Regions from separate parts of the Nocardia sp. 852002-20019_SCH5090214 genome, predicted to be linked through region 1. Evidence: riboswitches for the same ligand, from Rfam matches in the RefSeq annotation. Region 1 holds a riboswitch; the other holds the start of a gene.

What was found. Region 1 has a riboswitch for cyclic di-AMP ahead of A5780_RS03075 (resuscitation-promoting factor Rpf1 domain-containing protein). Riboswitches for the same ligand answer to the same signal wherever they lie in the genome.
Region 2: another riboswitch for cyclic di-AMP. It lies ahead of A5780_RS42890 (C40 family peptidase); the one in region 1 lies ahead of A5780_RS03075 (resuscitation-promoting factor Rpf1 domain-containing protein).

What each region holds. Positions count from the first base shown of each region.
Region 1 is NZ_LZMK01000022.1:35,242-42,377, forward strand. Features, by position in the region: gene A5780_RS03060 (hypothetical protein) at 100-618, shown strand; gene A5780_RS03065 (helicase-associated domain-containing protein) at 638-2,992, opposite strand; gene A5780_RS03070 (hypothetical protein) at 3,034-3,222, shown strand; gene A5780_RS03075 (resuscitation-promoting factor Rpf1 domain-containing protein) at 3,442-4,083, opposite strand; cyclic di-AMP (ydaO/yuaA leader) riboswitch at 4,093-4,302, opposite strand; gene A5780_RS03080 (hypothetical protein) at 4,566-4,799, opposite strand; gene A5780_RS03085 (cold-shock protein) at 5,006-5,434, shown strand; gene A5780_RS03090 (DUF2771 domain-containing protein) at 5,469-6,008, opposite strand; gene A5780_RS03095 (MFS transporter) at 6,005-7,136, opposite strand, start outside.
Region 2 is NZ_LZMK01000364.1:67,898-75,033, forward strand. Features, by position in the region: gene A5780_RS27985 (type I polyketide synthase) at 1-1,429, shown strand, start outside; gene A5780_RS27990 (fatty acyl-AMP ligase) at 1,426-3,156, shown strand; gene A5780_RS27995 (RNA-binding S4 domain-containing protein) at 3,133-3,519, opposite strand; gene A5780_RS42890 (C40 family peptidase) at 3,581-4,258, opposite strand; cyclic di-AMP (ydaO/yuaA leader) riboswitch at 4,277-4,441, opposite strand; gene A5780_RS28005 (hypothetical protein) at 4,705-4,989, opposite strand; gene A5780_RS28010 (ATP-binding protein) at 5,154-6,338, shown strand; gene A5780_RS28015 (acyl-CoA dehydrogenase family protein) at 6,434-7,136, shown strand, end outside.

The DNA of each region.
Region 1 (7,136 bases):
GCTGCATATGTGAGGCGGGACCCGCCCGGCAGGGCGGGCGGGTATCCTCCCCACCACGTTCGCCATTGGTGAACGGCTCGGCGAGAAAGGTTTTCGTAGGTGAAGTTCGCAGGACCGAGACCGCTCAAGGGTCTCGTGCTGGCGCTCATGGCGGTCGCCGCCCTGACTGTGACCGGCTGTTCGATGTTTTCCGATGCGGCAAAATCCGACACCGCCCGCGCGAAGGTCGGTGACTGCATCAACGTGCTGGAGGGATCGCCCGCAGATTCCAAGACCGAGCCGGTGGATTGCTCCTCGGCCAAGGCCGTCTACACGGTGAAATCGACCTCCGACAAGAAGCAGGACTGCGGGGCCGAATACTCCTCGTACGAGGAGACCTTCAACGGCGGTACCACCGCATTCCTGTGCCTGGCGCCCAACCTCAAACAGGGCAGCTGCTATCACGAGGACAAGACGACCGGATACTCCTACGCCGACTGCGACTCGGCGGACGCGACGGTCAAGGTCGTCAAGCGGGTCGACGGTCAGAACGACGAATTCCTCTGCGATGCGAATTCGACCTTCCTGACGCTCTCGGAGCCCAAGACCACGTTCTGTCTGGCCAACCCCAAGAGCTGAGGCCGCTACGAGCCGCGGTTCACGGCTCGACCAGGGCCACCGACGCGATCCGGTGCAAGGTGAAGTGCCGGATCGCGCCGGTGTCCGGATCGGTGGCATCCAGCTGGCCACCGGCCACCCGCACCGGTTCCACGATGCGCTGGGTGGCCACGCCCTGGGCGTCGACGTAACCGATATGCACCGGGCGGCGCACCCGCACCGCCAGTTGCAGCAGCGCCAGTGTGGCCGCGGTACTCGTGCGGGTGCCGTCGCTACGCACCCGCTGCCCGGACCGGCTGCGGGCGGCCTTCTCCCCGGCGCGCAGTTCGCCCACCAGAAGCCGCAGCTGTTCGGCACTGGGCGGGGTGGGCCGCCAGGCGTGGCGTTCGTTCGGCCGGGTGGACAGCCGCGCCCCGCGCGGGCGCAGATCCACGATCGCCCCCGACGAATCCTCACCGGCCGGACTGAACCCCGCCGCGCGCAGCTGCTCGAGCACCTCGCCCAGCGGCGCCTGCGAGATCGCCACCGTCGGCGCGACGGCTCGCAATGCCAGCTGTCCCGCCACGGGTGCCGCCAGCACCTCGGCCAGCAACGCCGGATCCTCACTGCGCACGAACGATTGCGCCATCCCGACGCGCAAGCGCCCGTGCCTGCGTGCCACGTCGTCGATCAGGTACGTCAGCGATTGCGGGACGGGGGTGCGCGAATGGGCGGTGAACAGCTGATGCAGTTCGGCGGCGGTCATGCCGGCGTCGAGCGCGCGCCGCACCGACCCTTCGCCGATGCGGTAGACGGTTGCCGCGCCCGCGGATTCGATATCGGCGACCAGGGCGATGCGCTCCCGCAGTTCCGGCACGAGCGGCCCCGGGGCGACCACGGTCAGATCGGCTTGCACCAGCACGTGATCGACCGGTTCGGGCAGGGCCGCGTCCATTTCGGCCTCGGCGTCGGCGACGGTGCCGTGCAGCAGCGCCCGGCCCGCGGAGGTGAGCGCGCCGCGGCCGACCACCCCCAGCGCCGCCGCTTCCGACAGCGTGCGCTCGACCGCCTCGATGCGGAAATGCCTGCGCCGCCGCGGCATTCGCCAGCTCAGCACCCGCGCCACATCGGCGGCCGTGATCGCCGTACCCGGCGGGAACTCCGCGGTCACCGCCAGGATCGCACGCCGATCGGGGACCGCGTGCGCGGTGCGCAGCTCCGCCGAGAGGGCGGCCAGCGGCTTGTCGTTCACATCGCGCAGGCCGATCATCCACGGGAAGCGGTCCAACTCGAGCCAGGCGTGCGCGAGCACCGCCCACCGGCGCGCCGCCGGGCCCTCCAGCCAGCCGTCCGAGGCGATCGTGGGGGCCCAGAAATCCTCACCGGCGTCGTTGTCCGGCGGCGGCTCGGGAATTCCCTTGTCCAGCAGCCGGGCCGCGGCCAGCACCTCCACGAGCAGCCCTACCCGCGTCTCGTCGAGCCCGGTCTGTTTGGCGATGCGCCGCAGTTCTCGCACCCCCAGGCCGCCCGCCCGCAGCACCGGCGCCGGCACCTGGGAGACAACCTCGAGGATGTCGCCGGCGTGGCGCAGCAACTCGCCGACCTCACCGGCCGCCGCGGCGTTCACGTCGGCGGCGGAGTGCTCGCGGGTCTGTGGCTGCGGGGGCGTGAGCACGTGGGGATCGGTGACCGGTTCGCGCCGCAGCACTTGGCCGACGGCCGGAGGGAGTTCGACGGTCTCGTCGTCGATCCAGATCAGCAGCCGGCGGGCCAGTAGCCGCTGGATGGGCCGCTCCGCATCGGTGCCGGGCGCGGCGTCGCGGGTGCGGCCGCGGGGGCCGGTGGTCGCGAGCTTGTCCAGCAGAGCGCGTTCGGCGCCGCCGATCTCGCGCAGCGCCGTCTCGATCTCGGGCTCTGTCAGTGCGTCGGGGAGTTCCGTGGTGGCCCCCATCGGCCACGGCAGGGCCTCCGGCGCGGCGGGCACGACGAACAGTTCCTCGGTGCCCCACACCACCGCGCGCTCGATCAGGCGCGCGAGCGCGGCGTCGACAGCGGCGGCGGATACCCGATCGGCGAGCAATTCGTGCAGGCGCCGGCGCGGCAGCGGGCGCTCCTGGCGGCCGCCGCCGAATGCGTTGTGCGCGGCGAGAGTTTCGATTACGGCGAACTCGAGTGTGTTCAGATCGTCGGCGGCACGCAGCACCGACGCCCGCTGTTCCGCGCGGGCGGCCAGTACGGTCATCGAACCGGGCAACGGCACGGCGAGGTCGGGGCGCAAACCCAGCAGCCGGACCAGATCGTCGTCGCTGCGGGAGCTCAGCCAGTCGGTGAGTGTGCCGAGCTCGGCGGGTCCGGCGTCGGCCCCGGAATGCGTCCCGGCGCCGTCGTCGGAGGCTCGGGCATCGGTCGTGGTCATCCAATCCAGACTACGGCGAGCGAACATGCCAGAATGAGGCCGTGGTGAACAAATCGAAGAAACCCTACGTCGACAACGGCTGGCCCGAGGTGGACCACGGTGACCACGCGGTTACCGAATTGTCGTCGACCCGTTCCGGTGGCCTCTCGCCCTACGGTGAGGACACCGAGTTTCCGGTGCCGGCTGACACCCTGCCCTACGTGCATCCGCACACGGTGGTCAACCGCTGACGCGAACACGAAGAAGACCCGCGTTCCTGTAATAGGAAGGCGGGTCTTTTTCGTATCCGGGGTCCCGTATCCAGGCGTCCTATCCGGGCGGACATCGCCGCGCTCGCGTCGCAGGCAGGCCGTCGGCGGGCATGCACGCTTCATGCTCCCCGGAAACGCAGGGAAGGCCCGCATCGCGAGATGCGGGCCTTCCCTGCAGGGGGAAACTATGTGAGCGGTCTAGTTGGGCAGCAGGCCCTTGTTCGCCTCGTAGAAGTTCACGATCGACGGATCGAGTTTGGCGCCACTGGCTTTGAAGGCGTTGTACGCGTCGAGCGCCGGTTGCGGCAGCTGCACGCCCTGCGCCTGTGCGGCGGTGACGGCCTTGTCGACGGCGGAGAACACCTGCCGGTTGCCATCGGCAGGGGCCTGGGTCGAGGCTTCGCTCTCGGCGGCACCCGGCTGCCAGCGCGGGGACTGAGCGGGAGAAGCGGGCACCTCGCGCTGAGTGGCGCTGCCGTGCAGGCCGAGGCTGGAGGAGCAGGAAGGCCACGCGCCCCAACCCTGGGTCGCGAGCACCTTCTCGGCGACCGCGATCTGCTGGTCGCGGCTGGCCTGGTTGGCGGAGGGGGCGTACTGCGTGCCGCCGTGAGCGGCCCACGTCGACTGCGAGAACTGCAAACCGCCCTGGTAGCCGTTGCCGGTGTTGATGCCCCAGTTACCACCGGATTCACACTGTGCGAGGCGGTCCCACTCCGAATCGGGAGCCGCGGCGGCGTGTCCAGCGAGAGCCACACCCGCGCCACCCATGATCGCGGTGGAGACAGCGACCTTGGCGACGGTGCGACCGGTGTTGGTCTGCTTGCGATGGCGTCCACTCATATCGGGTCGTCTTCCTCTCGTACGCGCCTGCGAGGTGAGCTGTCGGGTTCGGACTGAGAGGCCGTCCGGTCCCGGCTCGCCGGGACTTCACCCCAAGGGATCGGTCGTTGCCGGCCGTTCCCGCTTCCTGCGGAGGCTTCGAAACTCGGTTGAGCTCCGAAAACCTCTGTGGGAACGTGGGTTCCCCGCCCTCGCCCCTGGTTCCGTCGGGGTCCGTACCCGCGGGGCGAGGCTCGGTGCGGCGGGCCGGTGGTGCCGGGATGTCCCGGCTGCGATAGACGGTACGACGATCCGGCTGAAAAATCACTATTTGGTAACCGGCGTGTATGGCCGGTCGCGCTGTGCCGCAAGACCTTCCGAATCGGCGTCTGTGCAGGTGAGTACGGCGTGTCTCCGCCGAGTGCGGGTCGTGACCGCGGCGTTATCGCGTCGTTATGTGACGAAGGTCACACGTGTAATTGCCCGGCGTGTTGGGGAAACGGTCAGCGGGCGCGTCGCCCCGACCACAGCGCGAACGCGATCGCGAGCAGCAGGCCGAGCGGGGTCGCCGCCATCGCCACCAGATACAGCCACAGCGGCGGGTCGGCGTCGGTCAGGATCGGCGTGAGAAAAATGGCGACGATCGCGAGCACGCCGACCGCGAACAGGCCCACGGCCACGCGCAACAGCACGTCGCTGGAGCCCCGGGGCGCGCGGGGCGAGGAGGAGTCCGGCATGGGTGCACCGTAAAACGGATGTGCTCGCCCTATCCCCACCGGGGTAGACTCGAACCAATCGCGTCCTGCATAGCTGTGTGGGGCGCGTTCTTTTCGCACAGAGATAGGTTCCGGCGTTTCGCCGGAACCTACGTCCGTGTCCGGGGTCGTTCGTGACCCCGCTGGATTCGGACGGACCGGACAACGATGACGAACGGGTGAGCGCAGTGCCGACCGGCAAGGTGAAGTGGTACGACGTCGACAAGGGCTTCGGCTTCCTTTCCCAGGATGAGGGTGAGGACGTCTACGTTCGGTCGTCCGCCTTGCCCAAGGGTGTCGAGGCGCTCAAGCCCGGCCAGCGCGTGGAGTTCGGAATGGCCGCCGGTCGCCGCGGCCCGCAGGCGCTGAGCCTGAAGCTGCTCGATCCGCTGCCCTCGGTGCGCAATGCGCAGGGCCGCAACGACCGGGTGCGCAAGGAAGCTCCGGCCCATCCGCGCAAGGCGCCCGACGACCTGCACGGGATGATCGAGGACATGATCACCCTGCTGGAGGCGACGGTGCAGCCGGAGCTGCGCAAGGGTAAGTACCCCGATCGCAAGACCGCGCAGCGCATCGCCGAAGTGGTGCGCGGGGTGGCCCGCGAACTCGATCACTGAGTTCGCGAGCGCCTGATTCGCGAGGAAACCGCGGTCACGCCGCCCTGATCGACCACGCCTGATACGGCGAGAACGCTTCGTTGCCTGCCTCGTCACGCACGAGCAGCAGCAGCTGCACCTCGACGCCGATCAGGCGCAGGTTCGGTTCGGGATGGCTGTCCACCGTCACGGCCAGGGTGCCCTGCGGGTAGTCGCGGTAGGACGCCAGGTGCTGCACGGTCTTGCCCGGATTGTCGATCTGCTGGTACTCCAGCACCATCACCCAGGGCGCGTCGGCGATGTGCCGGGGGAGCGACAGCTGCACCGGATAGCCCAGCGGCGGATTCAGTTCCGCGGTGATCTCGGTGCGCCTACAGTCCGGGGAGACGCGGCCGTGCGGATCCGGTTCGCCGATCGTGCAGTACAGATAGGGCGGAACCGTGACGGTCTTGCCGTGCGCATAGGCGGTGACCGTGGGATCGGCCTCGTGCGCGTTGTGCACCGCCACCGCCACGATGCCGGCGACGGCCGCGGCGACAACCAGAACTGCCGCCAGGGCCAGCGCGAGGATCGTGCGGGTGCTGGGCTTGGTCACTGTGGCTGTTTTCCTGTCGCTAGGGGGACTTCCTGTTTGACGTGCTGCGGACGGTTACCGCCCAATCCGGGGAGCAGCGAATGCCCACGGTAGCTCACGAAGGTTTGCGCCAATCCGAGCGCCAGGACCGCGGTGACCACCGCGAAGCCCTCCCAGTACACGGTCGGCAGCAGCACGCCGCCGGCGCCGCCGACCACCCAGGACAGCTGCAGCACCGTTTCCGAGCGCCCGAATCCGGAGGCGATCGATTCCGGCGGCAGATCGTCCTGGATCGAGGCGTCCAGCGAGACCTTGGCCAGCGCGCTGGCACAGGCCGCCACCAGCGCCGCGACCGCGGCGCCGACCAGGTTGTCGAGCAGCATCGCGACGACGGCGACGGCGGTACACGCCGCGGTGCACTCCACCACGATCAGCGAGGGCCGGCCCAGTTTCAGCCGGGCGCCGGTCGCATTGCCGACGAAGTTCCCGATCGCCGCGGCCGCGCCGACCAGTCCGAGCATCGCGGCCTGCTGCACCGGGCGGTGTTCGGTCGATTTCGCGACGAAGGCCACATAGAAGGTGAGGAAGCCGGTCAGCACCCGGATCGCGCTGTTGCCCCACAGTCCGGTGACCACCGACCGGCCCAGCGGCTGCCGGCGCCGACCGGGTTTCACCGCGGACTTCTCACCGCGGTCCAGCACTTCGGTGCCGCTGCGGCTGTGGTAGCCGAGGGTCGCCGGCACCTCGCCCTCGGTGACCTCGACCCAGGACGGAATCCGCAGACTCAGATAGGCCCCGGCCGCCGCGATCAGCGCCGCGAACACCAGCGCGCCGACGGATCCGGCCACCGCGGCGACCGCTCCGGCCACCGCGCCCGCACCGAGCGTCCCGCCGACCAGGCCGAATACGGTGAGCCGGGAATTGGTGCGGACCAGATCGATACCGGGCGGCAGCACCCGTGGCGTCACCGCGCTCTTGAGGACCGCGAACGATTTACTCGAGATCATCATGCACAGCGCCAGCGGATACAGCGCCCAGCTGTCGAAATTGAAGATCAGCAGGATCGCGAAGACCACCCGGATCGCGAACGAGGTCGACAGCGCGAGTCTGCGCCCGCGTTGCAGCCGGTCCAGCAGCGGGCCGATCAGC
Region 2 (7,136 bases), on a different contig from region 1:
GGAAGCACTCTCGGTGCCTCGGCACGACGCGTTCGGCCCGGGAACCGACACGAGTCCGGTCGTCCCCGCACTAGAGCGAGCCTTGCGCGTCCTGCAGCAGGTGATCGCCGCGGAAACGACGGCGAGCCTCACCGTGGTGCTGCGGGATCCGGCATCCGTCGAACACAATGCTGTCGCCGCGCTGGTCCGGACCCTGCAGCTGGAATCCGGCCGACCGGTGCGCCTGATCTGGTCCGACGAATCGGGCGCCGACATCGTGCGCGAGCTCGTGCTCGACTCGCGGGGGCCGGCGGAAGTGCGCGTGGAAGGTGCGCGGACGCTGATGCGGCGGTTCCGGCGACTCGGCGGAGCGGGCTCCGGGGTCCCGATCTGTGCCGACGGCACCTACGTGGTCACCGGCGGGCTCGGCGCGCTGGGGGCCGCCGCGGTGCGGTGGCTGCTCGAGCAGGGAGCACGCGATGTGGTCGTCCTGACCCGGCGTCCGCGACCGCTGCCGCCGCTGCTCGACGGCGCCGAGGACCGCGTGGTGGTCGTGCGCTGTGATGTCGCCGATCGCGCGGACCTGGCCAACGCCCTCGACGACATCCGAGCGTGCGGATCGACGATCCGAGGTCTGGTGCATTCCGCCGGTGTGCTGCACGACGCCGAATTCGACCGCGTGACAGGCGAATCTCTGGCCTTGCACTTCGAACCGAAAACGACCGCGGCCGTCTCGCTGCTCGAACTGACGGCGAGCGACCCGGTCGACTTCACCCTCCTGTTCTCCTCCGCCACCGGTCTGTTCGGGGCACCCGGACAGGCCGCGTACGCCGCCGCCAACGCGGCAGTGGATGCGCTCGCGCACGGCGCCACCGGCCGATCGGTGACCAGCATCGCCTGGGGCAGCTGGGACGCCGGGCTCGCCCGCTCCGCCGGAGGCGCCGCACATCTGCGGACCGCCGGCATCACCCCTTTCGATGCCGCTCGCGGCATGTCCGTGCTGTCCGCGATTCTCGGCCGCCCGCAGGCGGTGGTGCTCGCGCTGGACTACACGCCCACCGACGACCCGGGACCGGTCGCGGCCAGACTGCGCGAGGCGCTGGCTCCCGCGAGTTCGCTCGGGGCCGATTTGCCGGGTGGACGCTCGCCGGGCTCGGCAAACACTGCGGCCGACAGACGTCTGTCCCTAGTTGCCGACGCGGGCGAGGATGTACAGCGAATCGTGCGCGCCACGGTCGCGAACGTACTGTCGCGAGACGTCGAATTCGTCGATCCCGAAGCCGATTTCGCGACACTGAATCTGTCCTCGCTGCTGGCCATAGATCTGCGACGCCGTCTGGAGCACCGGCTGGGAATCCGGATCGCCACCGCCGAGCTGTTCGACAACCCCTCTGTCACGGCGTTGTCGGCCGCGTTGGCGCTTCGAATGCCGCGCCAGGAGCGACGATGATCAACCGCTTGGCGGCGACCGTCGCGGACCGGGCAGCGAAAACACCGGACGATCCGGCCTTCACCGCGCTGTCGTACCCGGGCGGCCAGCGTACGGCGGCCACCGTCACAGTGTCCGAATTACACAGTGCGGCAGGCGCATTGGCCGAGCGGCTTCGCGAGCGGACATCGCCCGGTGATCGTGTCGCGATCCTGTGCGAGCACGGTCTCGACTATGTCGTCGCCTTTCTCGCCTGCCTCTACAGCGCCCGCACCGCGGTTCCGTTGTTTCCGATGGCGATGCGCCGCAATGCCGAACGGCTACGGACGATCCTCGTCGACGCCGAGCCGCGTCTGAGCCTCGTCTCGCCACGCTTGCCGACCGGCACGCCCGAATGTCCGGATGCCGACGCCATGCCGTACGGCGAACTCCTGACGGCGGATGTGCATGCCGGCACCGGCGACGTCCGAGTGGATCCGGCCGGCGCGCATCCCGCCTATCTCCAGTACACCTCCGGCTCCACCATTTCGCCTGCGGGAGTGTGCATCACCCACGCCAATCTCGCGGCGGCACTCGATCAGTTGCGTACGGCTCTGGCACCGGCCGACGACCGTCCGATGGTCACCTGGCTGCCGTTCTTCCACGATATGGGCCTGGTTTTCGCCCTGTCGCTGCCGCTGTATCTGGGCGTTCATGCGATCACGATGCCACCGGCCGACTTCGCCAAACGGCCGATCCGATGGTTGCGCGCCTGCAGCGACTATCGCGCCGCCGCGACCGCCAGCCCGAATTTCGGTCTGGCACTGGCCGTTTCGGGCACAACGGCGGCGGAGCGCGACGGTCTCGATCTGTCCTCGCTGGATCTGCTGCTCAACGGGGCCGAACCGATCCGCGCCACCGCTCTGGACGCCTTCACTCGCACCTTCGCCCCGTACGGATTCCGTCACCGGGCCCACACCGCGGGATACGGCCTGGCCGAGGCAACCCTTCCGGTGACCATCTCGCGCCCGGAGGCGGAACCGGTATGCGTCGACTTCGACCGCGCCGCCCTGAGCTCGGGCCGGGCGACCGTCGCGTCCGCGCGCCACGACGGTATCGCGCTGGTCGACTGCGGCCGTCCCGCCGGGCAAACCGTGCGCATCGTCGATCCCGTGACGGGCATACCATGCGACGACGGTGCCGTCGGTGAGATATGGGTGCGCGGTCCGAATGTCGGCGCGGGATATGCGGGGCTGCGTGAGCGGACCGCGGACACCTTCGGCGCGGTATTGCCCGGACAGTCCGGAACGTGGCTGCGCACCGGAGATCTCGGTTTCATCCACGACGAGGGGCTCTACATCGCGGGCCGCCTGCGCGACACGATCGTCATCGATGGCCGCAACCATTTCCCCGCCGATATCGAAGCCACCGCCGCCGACTCCGTGCCCGAACTGCGTCCCGGGCATATCGCGGCGTTCGGTGTCGATACCGGTGAACGCGAGGACCTCGTGGTCGTCGCCGAGGTGGTGAGCCCACCGGCCGCCGCGAGCGATATCGGCCGGCGGGTACGGGCCGCGGTGGCGACCGTGCACGGCATCGCACCGGCGGACGTGCTGTTGTTACCGCGCGGCGCGATTCCGAAGACCTCGAGCGGAAAGGTGCGCCGGGGCGAATGCCGCACCCGCTATCGGGCAGGGGAGTTCAGCGAGGAATTCGGCACCGACGCGGGCGCCCTCCGCGCGAACTCAGGTCGAATCCCGGCCGAGTAGCCGATCGGTTTCGCGGCGTTCGCGCTTGGTGGGGCGTCCGGCGCCGCGGTCGCGCTTGGGCATCGCGGCGACGATTTCCGGTGCGGGTGGCGGAGGGCTCTTGTCGATATAGCATTGCGTCGCGATCGAAGCGCCGACGCGTTTCACGACCGGTCGGACCACGACGACGATGCGTTCGGCCCCGGCATTGCGGACCCGCACCTCATCACCGGGCTTGATCTGTTGAGCGGGTTTGACCGTCGTGCCGTTGACACGCACATGACCGCCGCGGCACGCGGTGGCTGCGGCGGATCGCGTTTTGAACAGCCGGACAGCCCAGATCCAGGAGTCGACCCGAGCTGTAGCTGGTTGTGCCTGTTCCAGTTTCGCTCCTCACAGTAGGCCCGGCGGGTCACCGCCGGGCCGTGCTGTCGAGCGAAAACGACTAGGCGACGCGGCGTGCGGTGACGATCGAGTCGGGGTCCAGATGCGCGTAGCTGACGGTCTCACCCGACTGCGGCGCCTGGAGAATCTTGCCATCCCCGGCGTACATGGACACGTGGCCGCCACCGTTCTGGATGACGAGGTCGCCCGGCTTCAGGTCCTGGAAGGCGACCGGCTTGCCGACGTGCGACTGTTCGAAGCTGGTACGCGGCAGCTGAATTCCGGCCTGCTTGTACGCCCACTGCACCAGACCGGAGCAGTCGAAGTTCGAAGGACCGGAAGCGCCCCACACGTAGTCGGCGCCGATCTTGCTGCGCGCAGCGTCGAGCGCGACGTCACCGACGCCGTGCTGCTGCTGCGGCTGGCCGAACATGCCACTCATCGGGTTCTGCGCGGCGTTGGGGATGCTGGGCGCGATCGCCTGCGAGCTCAGCGCCTGCTGAACTCCCTTGATCTGATCCGCGTGATCGGCGAGCACCTGGTTCGCCTGGCTGACTTGCTGGTCGAAATCCGAACCCAGCGGAACGTCGAAGTTGCCGACGCCGGGAACGTTGATTGTGGCCGCCATGGCCGGAATCGCCGGAATCGCACCGGTTGTGGCCGCTACTGCGCCGCAGACCAGCGCACCCTTGACGGAATTCGGCAGCCGAGATTCCCGTTGCAGACTGTGTTTACCCACCGAGCTGAGTCTCCTGTTTCTTCCTTGCCCACGCGCCGACCGGGTTAGCTGACGGGTTCGGACCGGGAAGATTCGGCCCTACCCCATCGACCTTGCGACCGAAGAGGATTCACCCCAGTAACCTGGGTCCCCGGTTCAGCGATCGAGCTGCCCACTCGACTGCTGATTAGGCGGTGACTCAGCGGGCCGCCCCTCTAATGAAGCGACATACTCCGCGAAGTCACGAAGAGATTACGACGGCTCGGTGTTGTTGTCCACCCCACACGACGGCGTGTCTGCCCGCGTGTCGCCAAAACGCCAGGACCACCCCCGATTACAGCCCGACGAATCCATCTGCTATGGAGATCACGGCGCGGTATCCACGGCTCTGCCCTCGTTATCGAAACGAGTCGCCCGGGGCGTTACATCCGTGGCATTTCGTCGGCGGCATTAGATCGGCGGCCGATTCACGCCTCACCGTGCGGACGGACCGCCCGCTCGAGTTCCGCGATGCGTCCTCGCGCGTCCGCCAGTTCTGTTTCCAGCCGACCCAGCGCGATCACGAGCGGACCGACCGCCAGATCCGCCACCAGTTGCGGATCGTCGTACCCCTGCGCGATCGCGTGCAGGATGTTGTCGCGAATCTGCCGGGCGACGCTCGCTCCGGCCGGCACGTCCCAGGACCCGACGACCTCGGCCACCGTGGGGTTCGGCCGATCGCCGGACTGCTGATCTTCCGAATCGGTGGACATGACCCCTCCTGCGGACATTTCGGACCTCGATCAGCCACCAGCGTAGAGAGCCCCTCGCGCCCGGTCATCCCCGCACAGCGGCTGCCATTCGCTCGGATAGCGCAATCTAGGACATCCCCTATATATCCCGAGATTTCGGTGCGAACGCGCTACGGTGTCGGGGCATGGACCCCGTGCGGAATCCGTATGCCCCGGGCGCCGGCCAGCGCCCGCCCGAACTCGCCGGGCGCGACAAACAGCTCGACGCGTTCGACATCGTGCTCGAACGCATCTCGCGCGGGCGTCCCGAACGCAGTGTGATGCTCACCGGCCTACGCGGCGTGGGAAAGACCGTGCTGCTCAACCAACTTCGGTCCACGGCCCGCTCGCGCGGCTGGGGGACCGGCAAACTGGAGGCTCGCCCGGATCAGGAATTGCGGCGACCGCTGGCATCGGCGCTGCATATGGCGGTGCGCCAGATCGCGGTCGCCCACCGCAATCCCGAGATGGTCGACGATTTCCTGGGCATCCTCAAGGCCTTCGCCCTGCGCGCGACCGCCGACAAGGGGATGCGGGAACGCTGGCAGCCCGGTATCGACGTCCCGGCCGTCACCGGGCGCGCGGACTCCGGTGACATCGAGATCGATCTGGTGGAGTTGCTGCTGGAGGCCGCCCAGCTCGCCCGAGATATCGGCGTAGGCATCGCCGTGTTCATCGACGAGATGCAGGATCTGGGACCGGCCGATATCTCCGCGATCTGCGGCGCCTGCCACGAATTGAGCCAGGAGACAGCGCCGTTGATCGTGGTGGGCGCGGGCCTGCCACATCTGCCGGCCGTTCTCTCGGCCTCCAAGAGCTATTCCGAGCGCCTTTTCGGCTACCACCGTATCGACCGACTCGATCGCGATTCCGCGGACCGCGCGCTGATCGCCCCCGCCGAGCGCGAGGCGGTGGAGTTCACCGAGGAGGCCCTGAAAGCCCTGTACGACAAGGCGGATGGGTACCCCTATTTCGTCCAGGCCTACGGTAAGGCCACGTGGGATGTGGCCGCCCGCAGCCCGATCGGCGCCGAGGATGTGGAACTGGCCGCCCCCGCGGCCGAGGAGGAGTTGGCGGTCGGATTCTTCGGCTCCCGCTATGAACGGGCAACTCCGGCCGAGCGCGAGTACATGCGGGCGATGGCCGATCTGGCCGGCGACGACGGGCCGGTGCCGACCGCGGCGGTCGCCCAGGAGCTGGGCCGCAAACCCGCGTCGTTGTCTCCGGCCCGGGACGGACTCATCAAGAAGGGGCTGATCTACTCCGCCGAGCGGGGCACCATCGGCTTCACGGTGCCGCATTTCGGGCGGTACCTGCGCGGCGTGCAGTAATTCTTCGACCGCCGATTTCGCCGGAGGCCTACCGGCGGGTAACCAAGCCTTCTACACTCAAATGTGATCCTGATCACGTTTCGAGGGAGGGTCCCATGGCGACAGCCGCGAAAGTTCACGCCACCGAAGAGCAGGCCCGCGCACTGGTCGAGGAGTCGCGCGAAAGTACCTGGGCCAAACCGTCGTTCGCCAAGCAGATGTTCCTCGGCCGGTTCCGGCTCGACCTGATTCATCCGTATCCACAGCCGGCTCCCGACGACGCGGCGCGGACCGAGGCCTACCTGGAACGGCTGCGGGCCTTCTGCGAGACGCTGGACGGGTCGGTCATCGAGGCCGAATCGAAGATCCCCGACGACTACGTTCGCGGCCTGGCCGAACTCGGCTGCTTCGGACTCAAGATCCCGCCGGAATACGGCGGGCAGGGCCTGTCGCAGGTCGGCTACAACCGGGCGCTGATGCTGGTCGGCTCGGTACACGCGAGCCTGGGCGTGCTGCTGTCGGCGCATCAGTCGATCGGCGTGCCGGAACCGCTGAAGTTGGCCGGCACCGAGGAACAGAAGCGCGAATTCCTGCCCCGATGCGCGCGGGGCGCGGTCAGCGCCTTCCTGCTGACCGAACCGGACGTCGGATCCGATCCCGCCCGGATGGCGAGTACCGCGACCCCGACCGCCGACGGCGAGGCCTACGAACTCGACGGAGTGAAGTTGTGGACGACCAACGGTGTGGTCGCCGAACTGCTGGTGGTGATGGCGCGGGTGCCGAAGGGGCCCGGACATCGCGGCGGGATATCCGCCTTCG